DNA from 3 places in the Exiguobacterium sp. s102 genome. Region 3 is predicted to be linked to each of the others. Evidence: riboswitches for the same ligand, from Rfam matches in the RefSeq annotation. Region 3 holds a riboswitch; each other region holds the start of a gene.

Region 1 (4,231 bases), on a different contig from region 3:
GCAGAACCGGACTTTTCAGCCCATTTGCTCGATCGATTTTTAGTCTTAATCGAAGCAAAAGAGATTCAACCTATCATTATCTTGACGAAGATGGATTTGTTGCAAGGAACAGCGGAAGCAGAAGTCCGGACGGCGATTGCCGGTTACCGACAAATCGGTTATCAGGTGATTGAGACGTCGAGTGAGACGCTAGAAGGGGTAGAGGAAGTCCGCCCGCTACTCAAGGAAAAAACAAGTGTGCTCGCGGGACAGTCGGGAGTCGGAAAAAGTTCATTGTTGAATGCGCTCGATGCGACGCTCGATCTCGAGACGAGCCACATCTCGAAATCGCTCGGACGCGGACGACATACGACGCGTCATGTGACGTTAATTCCGCTTGCAGAGGGCTTGATTGCTGATACGCCAGGGTTTTCGAACCTCGATTTTCCACACGAGATGGAAATCGAAGAATTACGTTGGTGTTTTCCAGAATTCGTCGCACGGCAAGATACGTGCAAATACCGTGGTTGCCTGCATTTAAACGAACCAGGCTGTGCTGTCAAAAAATCAGTTGAGGGAGAAGAAATCATGTCCTCACGCTATACGAATTATGGTATGTTTGTAGAGGAAATCAAGAATCGAGCGCGGAGGTATTGAAATGATTAAAATCGCACCATCTATTTTATCAGCAGATTTCGCCAACCTAGAACGAGACGTTAAAGCTGTCGAGGCGGCAGGAGCAGATTACATCCATTTCGACGTCATGGACGGCCAGTTCGTCCCGAACATTTCATTTGGTCTACCCGTCCTCAGTAGTCTTCGTCAAAAGACGGACATGGTCCTTGACGTTCATTTAATGATCGATCGACCAGAAAACTTCGTCGAAGCGTTTGTAGCGGCAGGAGCGGATATCGTCACCTTCCATGTCGAAGCGACGAATCATGTCCATCGTGTCTTGCAACAAATTAAAGGGGCTGGAGCAAAGGCCGGCGTCGTGCTGAATCCACACACGTCACTGTCGACGATTGAACATGTCCTAGAAGAAGTCGACATGGTCTTGTTGATGACGGTCAATCCAGGATTTGGCGGACAAGCTTTCTTGCCGAGCGTCATGACGAAGCTGAAGCAATTGGCGATGATCAAAGCAGAGCGCGGTTTGACGTTCGAAATTGAAATCGATGGTGGTGTCAACGCGGAAACGGCAAAACTGTGTATCGACAATGGGGCAAACGTCCTTGTCGCAGGTTCTGCAATCTACAATGCACCAGACTATGCGGAAGCCATCACTAGTATTCGAAACGCGGCTCACGTATAATAGAGCCAAGACAATTAAATTTTGACCGCAAGGGGTGTCGCGTCAAGCGGCTGAGAGAAGTGAGTAGACTTTAACCCTTCGAACCTGTTCCGTTCAGACGGACGTAGGGATGTGGCGCACGCAGGCAGTACGGCGTCCGTCGTACTGCCTTTTTGTTGTCATCATTATTTTATTTTTAGGAGGAACACAGTATGAAACGATTACAAATGTTAATGGAGATTGCGATTTTCGCGAGTCTCGGTGTTGTATTTGATTTATTGATTCCGTTCAAAATGCCACAAGGCGGATCCATCAGCTTAGCGATGTTACCGATTTTCGTCATGGCCTTTCGTCACGGCGTCGTTGGTGGTGTCATCACGGGTGCGCTCGTCGGAACGATTCAATTGATGTTCGCTCCGCAAGTCTTGACGGTCGTCCAACCGCTGCTTGACTATACGCTTGCATATGGTGTCGTCGGTTTGAGTGGAGTGTTTGCAGGCCAAGTCAAAAAAGCAGCAACAGAAGGTCAAAAAAAGCGTCTCATGACGATTGTTTTGTTTGCGACCTTGTTAGGTGCCGGTCTACGTTACATCTGTCATGTCATCAGTGGAATCGTCTTTTTTGCAGAGTATGCCAAAGGACCGGTCGTTCCTTACTCGTTCATTTATAACGCGACGTATATGGCTCCGTCGTACGTTTTATGTGGGGTCGTTGCAGGTATTTTGCTTACGACAGCACCACGTCTTTTACGTTACTCCGCTCGCGGTATTTAAAGATGAGAGTTTTAATCGTTGCGGCAGGACCGGCAGAAGACGTCCCGACGCTCGCACCATTCGTGAAAGACAAGACGATGATTATCGGTGTTGACGGCGGGATTGCGACATTAGTGGAGCAAGGACTTGATTTTGATGTGGCAATCGGTGACTTTGATTCGCTCGGATACGTTCCGGATGGTGGATTGCTTCATCCGGCAGAAAAAGATGAAACGGACTTAGAACTAGCGTTACGTTACGCTACCGAACAGGCTGCAGGTGCTGAACTACTCATCTTTGGTGCGACGGGTGGTCGGCTCGACATGACGCTACAGAACGTCTATTTGTTAAAACAATTTCCGATGGCACGACTCGTGACGAAACGTGAGGATGTCCGGTACTGGAAAACCGGTCAGTACGAACTCGCGTCTGAAGGGTATCATTACCTGTCATTCATTCCCCTTGTCCCGTCGAACTTGACGTTACGCGGCGTCAAATACCCCTTGACGGAGCATCCTGTTCCGGTCGGTGGTTCGCTGACGGTCAGCAATGAGTGGGTTGGTGTTGCGCAAGTGACGGTCGTCGAAGGGGAAGTCCTCGTCCTGCGCACGCATGAAAATTGAACTACCTCCACCTACGCTACGCTAAGAGGTGGAGGATTCCTGAGTTATCCGACCTATCGATCGAAACGTTATCAGGCTAACCCCGTCGTCCCGACGGTTGAACGTTAATCTTGTCCGTTTCTTTTGTGCGGATGCCTACTCTGCTTGGTTTTCGCTACTTCGGTCATCCGCAAGGTGAACGTTGAAGATTTTACGTGACAGACGAACTTCCTGTCACAACCCTATATCTTCAGTTTTCAAAGAACGTGACATTTTAATTATCCCTGCTTTTGCTTGTTGTTAAACCAAAAAAATGTAGGGCAATTGACGTGTCGTAAGACACGCCTTGCCCGAAGGCGATTCATCTCCCACCTACGCTGGGCTTCGCCCCAAGACGCTTAGAGGTGGGAGTATTCTCGCCTGATTTTTGATAAAAACGCGATAGACGCGATTCCATCATATCTCGCTGATGCGACCGGGACATGCGTTCTTCAAGTACACGTCATGACGTCATGAACAAAAAGATAGGTATGGCAAACGCCGATGACTCCGTATGTAAAACGGAAGCATCGGCGTTTTGATTTATTAGTCAGTCGACTGTTTAAGTTCAACGGATTCCGGCACCCGGTGTATCCAGGGCCAGATAACAAGTCATCGTTGTTCGTTTTGAAGTGTCGAACTGGCTGCTTGTTGTTCGCTTTTTGCAGCGATATGTTTTCCTTTGACGAAAAGATGGTAACTTGCCCATGTCAGTAGGAAGAAAGGGACGCCGAGATATAAGGCGACGCGTTGATCGGCTTGAAAACCTAAACTGATTAAGACGAGCAGATTGAGTGAGAATGAGAGGATGGGTAAGACTGGGAAGAACGGTGTTTTGAACTTCAGTTCGTCAAGCGTGTGTCCTGCCTTGATGAATTGGCGTCGGAAAGCGATTTGCGAAGCGGAAATCGAGATCCAACCGACTTGTGCTCCGAGACCGGCGATGGATAATAGCCAGATGAAGACGGTATCTTCTGCGAAGAATGCCGTCAATAAGGATAACATCGCGAACAGCATCGTGAACGTTAAGGCGCGCATCGGCACACCCCGCTGATTGACGATGGCGAGTTTCTTTGAAATCATGCCTTCTTGCGACATCGACCAGAGCATGCGTGTCGCAGCATACAGTCCAGAGTTTCCGACGGATAAGAGTGCCGTCAAAACGACGATGTTCATCAAATCTGCAGCATATGGGATACCGATTGCGTCAAATACCATGATGAAGGGACTGCTGATGCCGCTCGCCGATTCATACGGAATTAAAGCCCCGATAATTGTAATCGAGAGGACGAAGAAAATAAACGTCCGCCAAACCGTATTACGAATCGCTTTCGGAATCGATTTTTCTGGATCACTCGATTCCCCGGCAGCGACACCAATCAATTCTGTTCCTTGGAAAGCGAAGTTGACGGCAATCATCGTCGTCAAGACGCCGAGAGCCCCGTTCGGAAACCAGCCGTTCGCCGTGAAGTTCGCGAACAACGTAGCTGGTCGTTCAGCCGCCATATCAATCCATCCGAACCATGCGGCTCCCCCGAGTCCGATGAAGAACAGGATGGCGAGTA
Region 2 (4,231 bases), on a different contig from region 3:
GCCCGCAACGTTTCGATTGGGTCCGGTAACAGCGTTTTATCACAGCCGATGACTTCAACTTTGACCATGTCGCACAGTCCGGACGCGCGGGCAAGTTTTGCCAGCCGAACCGCTTCTTCCGCTGTCTTCGCCCCCGCCGTGTTCGGTAATAAATGATACTGACTCAAATCAAGCGCCTCTAAAAAGTTCGGTTGACTCGCTTCGAAGATATCCATCCGGCGAACGGAAAAGGTCAGGATGTCTGCTCCTGATGCCTCGACTGCTTGCTGCTGTGTCGTCACGTCGGGGTATTTGCCCGTTCCGAGTAATAACCGCGACTGAAATGTCGTTTGACCAATCGTTAACATGATTAACCGCCTCCTACGAAGTGAACGATTTCAAATGAATCGCCTGTTTGAATGGGTGTGTTTTGGTATGCTGTCCGCTCGACAATCTGTCGATTCTGTTCGATGATGACCATTTTTTCCGTCAAATTGAGATGATGAATCAATCCGTCGATTGTCGAAATCGTTCCGTCAAGCGTATACGGTTGACCATTAATGGTGAGTTGCATTCGTGTTCCTCCTCGATTCATGTAATGAAAACGGACGAAGCTCATATTTCGGCGTGATTCCCGTTACCTCGTCTGCCAGGACGGACGCCGTGATCGGGGCGAGTAATATCCCGTGCCGATGATGCCCGGTCGCGACGAATAGGTGCCCGACTCCCGGGACCTGCCCGAGATAAGGCAATCCGTCCGCTGTTTGTGGACGAATCCCGGACCAGATGTCCACGATTTCCGCTTCTCTGATTGCTGGGAACAGTCGCACCGCCGCCTGCAGGAGATGTTCAATCCCGCTGACGCTGACCCCTGTCGTCTCGTCACCGATCCGTTCCGTCGCCCCGATGATGATCCGTCCGTCAAACTTCGGGACGAGGTACACGTCGTCGCTAAACAACGTCTCGGTCAAGACATGCCCCGGAAGCCGGACGGCGAGGCATTCGCCTTTGACCGGTACCGTCGCGATCTCGACACCACTCGTCGCGAGTAACGCTTCTGATCCCCGACCGCTTGCGACCACGACGTTCCCGGCTTCGCGCTTACCGTTACTTGTCGCAACGCCGACGACGGTCGCCCCTGCCCGGTGCAGTCCCGTGACCATTGTCTGTTCTTCAATCACACCTCCGCGGGCTTTAATCGCGTGACGGAGCGAACGCGTCAACTGGACGGGATCGATTTGACCGACTGAAGCGAACCGGATGTCCCCGTCTGCACGGATCAGTCGAAACGGGTTTTCTTTATAGCCACTATCAATGCCGGTCTCATTAAACAGCTCACGGACGAGGTCGGGATAAAGCTGTCGACTCGCTGCCGCCAGTTGATGTAAGGCAGGGATCAGTTCATGATCCGTCGCAAGCATGCCGGCTGCCGCTCGCGTCGCTCCTTCACTGGAACGATTTTGCTCAAGCACGCGTACCGGTTGTCCTCGTTTGAGCAATTCGTAGGCGAGTGTCAAACCGATTACGCCTGCGCCGACGATTAACGTCTCTGTTGCTTTCATTGATCAAGCACCTCGCGATACGACCGGACTGCTTCGACCGGATTTGCCTGACCGAGAATCCCTGACATCACAGCGATGCCAGCAACTCCGGTCGCGAGGACACCCGCGACATTCTCCGGCTGAATCCCGCCAATCGCGATGACGGGGACTTTTGAAAACGTGACGATTTGCGCGAGTGCCGCTAGTCCGCGCGGGGCGACGTCCTGTTTTGACGCCGTCGCAAAGACATGACCATACATGACGAAGTCGCTGCCCGTCTCAAGCGCTTCCGTCAAGGAGTGGATTGATCGGCCGATTTGTAGCTCGCTGAATTGACGCCGCACGACAGCGACGGGAATACTGCGCGATGTCAACTGGACACTTGACTTCGTCACGAGGGCGACATCGAGCCGGTCATGGACGATTAGTTTTTCACTTGGAACACCGGCGCATACTAGCTCCTCGATCAATTGGACGAGTCGGTCCGCCGACCAACCCGGTTCCCGGATATGAATCATGTCGACATAAGGCACAACAGCCGGCAAGACTTCTAGAAGATGTGTCAGCTCTTTTGTCCCGGTCGTCACAATATGTAACTTCGGACGCATACCTTCTCCTCCTTGCTACACAAAAAGGACCACCCCATGAACATGATGGAGTGGTCCGAAAAATGTCCAGGTAAGACCTGAGACAGGATGATAATCAGAAGCCACTTCCCTCCGCTAGTACGAACTAGATCAGGTTCAAAGGGTCCGGATATTTCCGTCTCAGTCTGCTGCGAGACTCCCCTAGTGTAGAACTATTTAGTGTTGGTTGGTTCATTCGTAGTCTACCATGACCGCTCGCTTGATTTCTAGTCTGACTTGTCAGTTCAGCCGATCCGTGACCGTTTTGACCTGTTCCGTCAATTGTTCACGCGTTGGAATCAGCTTCGTGTCTGCTAAATCATACGTTTGTTTCAGACGTAAGACACGTGTCACTTTCGCGTCGAGGTCAGCCTGTGATAGTGACTTGTCCTTGATCCCCTGCATAATTGCCGCATGAACATCCGTGTAAGCACCGGCTTGCGAGAACATCGCCATGTCGGCACCACGTTCGAGGGCGAGACGCGAAGCTTGGGCGAGACCATATTGTTTCGTGATCGCACCCATTACGAGGTCGTCCGTCACGATGACGCCATCGAACTTCAACTCTTCACGCAACAGTTGTTGCATGACCGGCTCTGATAACGACGACGGATTGTCTGGGTCGAGCGCCGGGAATAAAATGTGTGCGACCATCACCATTTCCGCTCCGGCATCGATTGCCGCTTTGAACGGGACGAGTTCCAGTTGCTCGAGTTGCGCTTTCGTCTTCGTCACGGTCGGTAAGCCGACATGCGAATCGACGGTCGTATCCCCGTGTCCGGGAAAATGTTTGATGACCGGCACGACATCTTCCGACTTGATTCCCAGCATTAACGGGACACCGAGCCGGGCGACATCATCCGGCTCAGCACTGAGTGCCCGGTCACCGATGATCGGGTTCACCGGGTTACTGTTGACATCAAGAACCGGGGCAAAATCCATATTGAATCCATAAAACCGTGACATCGCACCAAGCGCCTGTCCGGCCTTTTGCATCAATGCCGGATCGTTTTTCTGACCGAGCGTCAGACTCGGAGGTAAATGAAACGTTTGATCCGGGACACGACTGACACGTCCTCCTTCTTCATCGAAGCCGAGGAACGCGAGCGCTTCGTCGTCTTGTGCGTCCTTGATTGCTGCCGTCAAGGTTTTCAGCTGGGCGTCTGACGTGATATTGCCTCCGAGTAACAGGACACCGCCTATCGCGTGATCGTTTAACAGACTTCGGTCCGCGTCCGATAACGTCGTCCCACTGATCCCGATATACAGCAATTGATCGACCTTTTCAGCAGTCGAGAGTTTGGCGAGCTGACGTTTGATGTCTTGCTCCGCCTGGTCGGCAGCCGTCGGTTCGTCAGCGACCGGCTGTTGCTGACTCGTCTTCGGTTCCGGTTTCGTCTCGGTTTGGGGCGGTTCACTCGCGCATGCCGTCAAAAAGCAAGCCGTTAAAAGCACGTAAATCGGTTTCAAAGCGGTTCCTCGTTTCGGACGCCATTGATTGAATAATAGACTTCAATTTCAGCATTCAGTGATTTCGAGACAGAACAGTATTTATCTTTTGATAACGACACGGCCCGGCGGACTTTATCATCCGGTAAGTCGCCTTCGAGACGATAATGAATCGAAATCGTCGTAAAGCGGCGCGGGTGTTCCGTCGCCCGTTCTCCCTCAATGTCCATCTCAAACGAGGTTAACGGTAAACGCATTTTTTCTAAAATGGAGACGATGTCCATTCCCGTACAGCCGGCGACGGCGTGTAACAACAATTCAGTTGGTCGTGGTGCTCCGTTCTCCCCGTTATTTTCAGGTGCTGCATCCATTGCCAGTTGGTGTCCGGACTCCGTCACTCCACTAAAGCCCATCTTGTGATTCCATGTAATCGTCGCTTGCATTTTTCTCACTACCTTTCGATTTTTAGTTCGGTTCGCTTCGCTCTCCTTCATTATAGCGTAGTCTCACCTGAAGAAAATTGACATGCTATTCAAAATAATTCTTCTTTTCCGTTTCCATCCGATTCCCGTTCACCTGACACACGAATCATGCTATTCTGAAAAACGATAGTTTCGCGCTGCTTAGCGCTAGAAT
Region 3 (4,231 bases):
CCGCTTCTTCAAGAGTCTTGCGGCACACGACTGTCATGGCATCTTAGCGGACGAGATGGGACTCGGCAAAACGATTCAAGCCATCGGTTATATCGAAACGCTCCCGAGTGCACGTGTCTTGATCGTCGCCCCGGCGTCACTCCTCTACAACTGGGCAGCAGAGCTGCGCCGCTTTGCTCCGACACGCACCGTCCATGTGCTCAGTGGAAGTCGTGCGTCGCGCTTACGACAGCTCGAAGACTTGCCGGACGACGTCATTCTCATCATCTCCTACCCGTCGCTCCGGCTCGACATCAAAAATCATCAAACGATCCATTACGATTGTATCTTTTTTGATGAAGCACAACATCTGAAGAATCCACGGTCGCAGACGACGGTCAGCTTAAAACAACTGTGGGCGACGCGGCGGTTTGCCTTGACGGGGACGCCGCTCGAAAACAAGACGCTTGATCTCTGGTCAATCTTTGACGTCGTCTTCCCGACACTCTTGCCGGACCGGCAACGGTTTCTCGACTGGTCAGCACGGGACGTCCAACAATTCGTCGAACCGTTTTTGCTGCGCCGGACGAAAAAAGATGTTTTGCAACAGTTGCCGGCGAAACAAGTCGTCCATCAGTACACGGAACTGACGGCGGGTCAGAAAAAACTCTATGCCGCCCACTTGGCAAAGTTACAGCTCGAGACGTTACAGCATCTCGATCAGTCAAAACCGGAAGAACGGATGAAGTTACTCGCCGGATTGACCCGGCTCCGGCAAATCTGTTGCGACCCCCGGTTGTTCGTCGAAAACTACCGTGGCCGGTCGGCGAAACGGGACCGGTTGCTCGCCTTGATTCAAGAAAAACGGGCAGCAGGCAAACGGATCTTAATTTTTTCACAGTTTACAAAAATGCTCGATTTGATTCGGGACGACCTGCATGAGTTGCACCTCCCTCATTTCGAACTGCGCGGGGATACACCGATTGCGGAGCGTCTCGAACGCTGCGACCGTTTTAATGCAGGCGAAGTCGATCTGTTTTTGATTTCACTGAAGGCGGGCGGCACCGGACTGAACCTGGCGACGGCGGATACCGTCATCTTATATGACAGTTGGTGGAATCCGGCTGTCGAACAGCAAGCGGCTGACCGGGCACACCGGATGGGACAAACACAGACGGTCGAAGTCATTAAATTAATCACGAAAGGCACGATCGAAGAAAAAATCATCGAGCTGCAGGAGCGGAAGGCGACACTCGTGACGGACATACTTGAACAACCGGCGTCACTTGCGTTATCGGTCGATGAGATGGTTCAATTGCTTGAATAAGAGGAAGTTCACCGCCTATATTTTTAAGGGAGCTGCTTCGTCCAATGATTTCTTTACATGATGTAAACCGTTGCTGCTCTAGGGAGAACAGGTTTCTGGCTATCGTTTTTTCGCCGGTTGATGTTTAGCTTTTAATGTTACGGGGGTATAACTATCATAGCACCGCATCAGCGAGTTGCTTTTACAACCACATGTTTCTCAATATCAGCGTAATGACCTGGGAGAGAAATGCTAACCACTCACTTCGATCTTCATTTTTATGAAATCAATTTGAAATAGCATTCGATGCACCGTCTTGATCCGGAACGATTCGTTCCACTCCTTTCTTCATTACCTTTTGAGGGCTATACCAAATTCAAGGGGGAAATGAACATGTCAGTAACATTAAAAGTAGAAGAACGCGAAGTACGCCCACGCTCACTTAGAAAGCAATTACGTCATGAAGGAAAAGCTCTTGGTGTCGTGTATGGTTACAAAGTGGAAAGTACACCGATTGCCTTTGACGAAAAAGCATTGATCAAAGTCGTTCGCGAACATGGTGAGAATGCACTTGTTGCACTTCAAATCGGTGGTAAAAAAGTCAACACACTGATCAACAAACTCGATATGGATATCTTCACACCAACAATCAAGCACGTTGAATTCATCGCTGTTAAAATGGATGAAGAAACAGAAGTCGAAACAGATATCGTCCTCGTCGGCGAAGCGGCTGGTGCAAAACTTGGTGGATATCTTTCACAAACACTCTTTAAAGTAACAGTTGCAGCTACACCAGATAAATTACCGGAACGCGTCGAAGTCGATGTGACAAATCTTAACCTCGGTGATTCTCTATCGGTTTCGGATTTACCGGAAGAAAAAGAATACCGTATCGTTACGGAAGGTGACATTCAAGTCGTTGCCGTCGTCGAATCGACACTTGAAGCGGATCTCGAAGAAGCAGATGCTGAAGAACCAGCTGAAGCGACAGAAGAAGTTTCTACTGAAGAACAAACGAAAGAAAAAGAATAATTTTTCTTACCCTCCCCTCGCGGAGGGTTTTTATCTGTATTGACAACTGTCGGTAGAGTCGGTACAGTAAATAGCGTACACACTATATGCACATCCACTAGGGGAGCCCATTGGCTGAGACGATTCACTTCGGACCCTTTGAACCTGATCTAGTTCATACTAGCGTAGGAAAGTGGAGCGGTAATTCGTTCAATTTTTCTGCATGTTTGCAGATTCAGCGACCGCTCTCTTTCATAGAGGGCGGTCTTTTTGTTTGTCTGGTGGTTGTGCCAAAGGGAGATAGGAACATGAACAGTTGGAAAATGAAAGAAATCATTGTCATGATGATGTTGTCGGTTGCTTGCGGGGTACTCTACTTAGGGTGGTCGACATTGTGGTTACCGATTTCCGCGATCTTCGGACCGGTCGGATCGAACTGGATGTTCGGGATTTGGGTCATCGCGAGTCCGCTTGTCGCCTACATCATTCAAAAGCCCGGGGCAGCACTGATTGCAGAAGTCGTCGCCGCGGCTGTCGAATTATTCACGGGGAGTCACTTCGGATTATCGGCCTTATTGATTGGTTTCGCTCAAGGAATCGGTGCCGAAATCGCTTTTGCCCTCTTCGGATACCGGAAGTTCAACACGATGACGTTAGTTCTATCCGGAATGTTCGCCGCAATTGGTAGTATGGTCTATAGTCTTGTCGTCAATGGTTTCGCCTACTATACGACGACGACACTTCTGTTGACGTTTTCCCTTCAACTCGTCAGCGGTGCATTGCTCGGTGGATTACTTGCGAAAGTCATCGTCGATGCGCTCGTCAAGACAGGGACGTTGAACGGTTATGCGATCGGGCGTAAGCGGCGGAAGCCGGATGCAGCATGATTCATTGTAACGACTTGTCTGTCCGCTATCCGGGGCAACATGACAACGTCCTGCACAAGGTGACGGTGACGCTACACGAAGGGGAAACGACGTTGCTCGTCGGACCGAGCGGCAGTGGGAAAACGACGTTTTTACATGTTCTCGCCGGCTTATTACCTGACGCGATCGAAGCCGATGTCAGCGGCCACTGCAAAACGAATGGGACGGTCGGAATCCTTTTTCAAAATCCGGACGACCAGTTCTGCATGCAGACCGTCGGAGCGGAAGTTGCCTTTAGTCTTGAAAATCGCTCAGTCGACCGCAGTCAGATGGATGACCGGATTGACGCCGTACTGGCACGTGTCGGTCTGGACGTGCCGCTGACGACACCGATTATGCAACTGTCAGGAGGGATGAAACAACGACTCGCCCTCGCCTGCGTCCTAGCGCTTGAGCCGGATATTCTATTGCTTGACGAACCGACGGCGCAACTCGATCCGGCAGGACATCGGGTTTTGATGCAGCTGATTGAGGAACTCCATCACGACCGGACGTTGACGCTCGTTCTGATTGAACATCAGCTTGACCGCTGTGTGACGTTCAGTGACCGGGTGCTCGTCTTCGATCACGGCGGAACGATTTTACGCGATGGTCCGCCGCTTGATGTCTTCGGTCAGTATCGCGATGAACTTGAACGACGCGGCATTGCGACGCCGCTCCTCTACCCGTATGAACTGGAAACCGTGCCCCCCGCTTCTTCCCAGGCGGGGCGGTTACGAAAAGTGACTAACAACCGTCCTCCGGTTCGGCACGACACGACGTTCGCGCTGACGCGCACCGCGTTAGGACGCCGTAAGCAAGTGATTGTCGATAACCTGTCGCTTGCAACACACGCCGGAGAATGGATCATGGTCGTCGGATCGAACGGTGCCGGGAAAAGCACGTTGCTCGAAACACTGGCGAAATTGATTCCGGCGCAAGGCGGTACGGTCCGCTTGTTCGAAAAAGAACTGCGGACATGGAAAAGTCGGAGCTATTACCGACACGTCGGATTCGTCTTTCAACAGCC

Evidence for each region. A riboswitch is a leader RNA that binds a small molecule or an ion and turns the genes downstream of it on or off. The one in region 3 is predicted to bind thiamine pyrophosphate.
Region 1: it holds a riboswitch for thiamine pyrophosphate, as region 3 does, so the genes downstream of both, thiT (energy-coupled thiamine transporter ThiT) here and KNQ02_RS14550 (ECF transporter S component) in region 3, are expected to answer to the same signal.
Region 2: it holds a riboswitch for thiamine pyrophosphate, as region 3 does, so the genes downstream of both, KNQ02_RS07930 (thiamine phosphate synthase) here and KNQ02_RS14550 (ECF transporter S component) in region 3, are expected to answer to the same signal.

Annotation. Positions count from the first base shown of each region.
Region 1 is NZ_JACSML010000001.1:737,707-741,937, forward strand. It holds gene rsgA (ribosome small subunit-dependent GTPase A) at 1-636, shown strand, start outside; gene rpe (ribulose-phosphate 3-epimerase) at 638-1,294, shown strand; TPP riboswitch at 1,315-1,421, shown strand; gene thiT (energy-coupled thiamine transporter ThiT) at 1,486-2,046, shown strand; gene KNQ02_RS03570 (thiamine diphosphokinase) at 2,049-2,648, shown strand; gene KNQ02_RS03575 (amino acid permease) at 3,279-4,231, opposite strand, start outside.
Region 2 is NZ_JACSML010000002.1:565,346-569,576, reverse strand. It holds gene KNQ02_RS07945 (thiazole synthase) at 1-347, opposite strand, end outside; gene thiS (sulfur carrier protein ThiS) at 350-553, opposite strand; gene KNQ02_RS07935 (NAD(P)/FAD-dependent oxidoreductase) at 537-1,541, opposite strand; gene KNQ02_RS07930 (thiamine phosphate synthase) at 1,538-2,128, opposite strand; TPP riboswitch at 2,218-2,320, opposite strand; gene nagZ (beta-N-acetylhexosaminidase) at 2,387-3,616, opposite strand; gene KNQ02_RS07920 (OsmC family protein) at 3,613-4,038, opposite strand.
Region 3 is NZ_JACSML010000008.1:50,213-54,443, forward strand. It holds gene KNQ02_RS14540 (DEAD/DEAH box helicase) at 1-1,306, shown strand, start outside; gene KNQ02_RS14545 (50S ribosomal protein L25/general stress protein Ctc) at 1,679-2,317, shown strand; TPP riboswitch at 2,407-2,505, shown strand; gene KNQ02_RS14550 (ECF transporter S component) at 2,605-3,183, shown strand; gene KNQ02_RS14555 (ABC transporter ATP-binding protein) at 3,180-4,231, shown strand, end outside.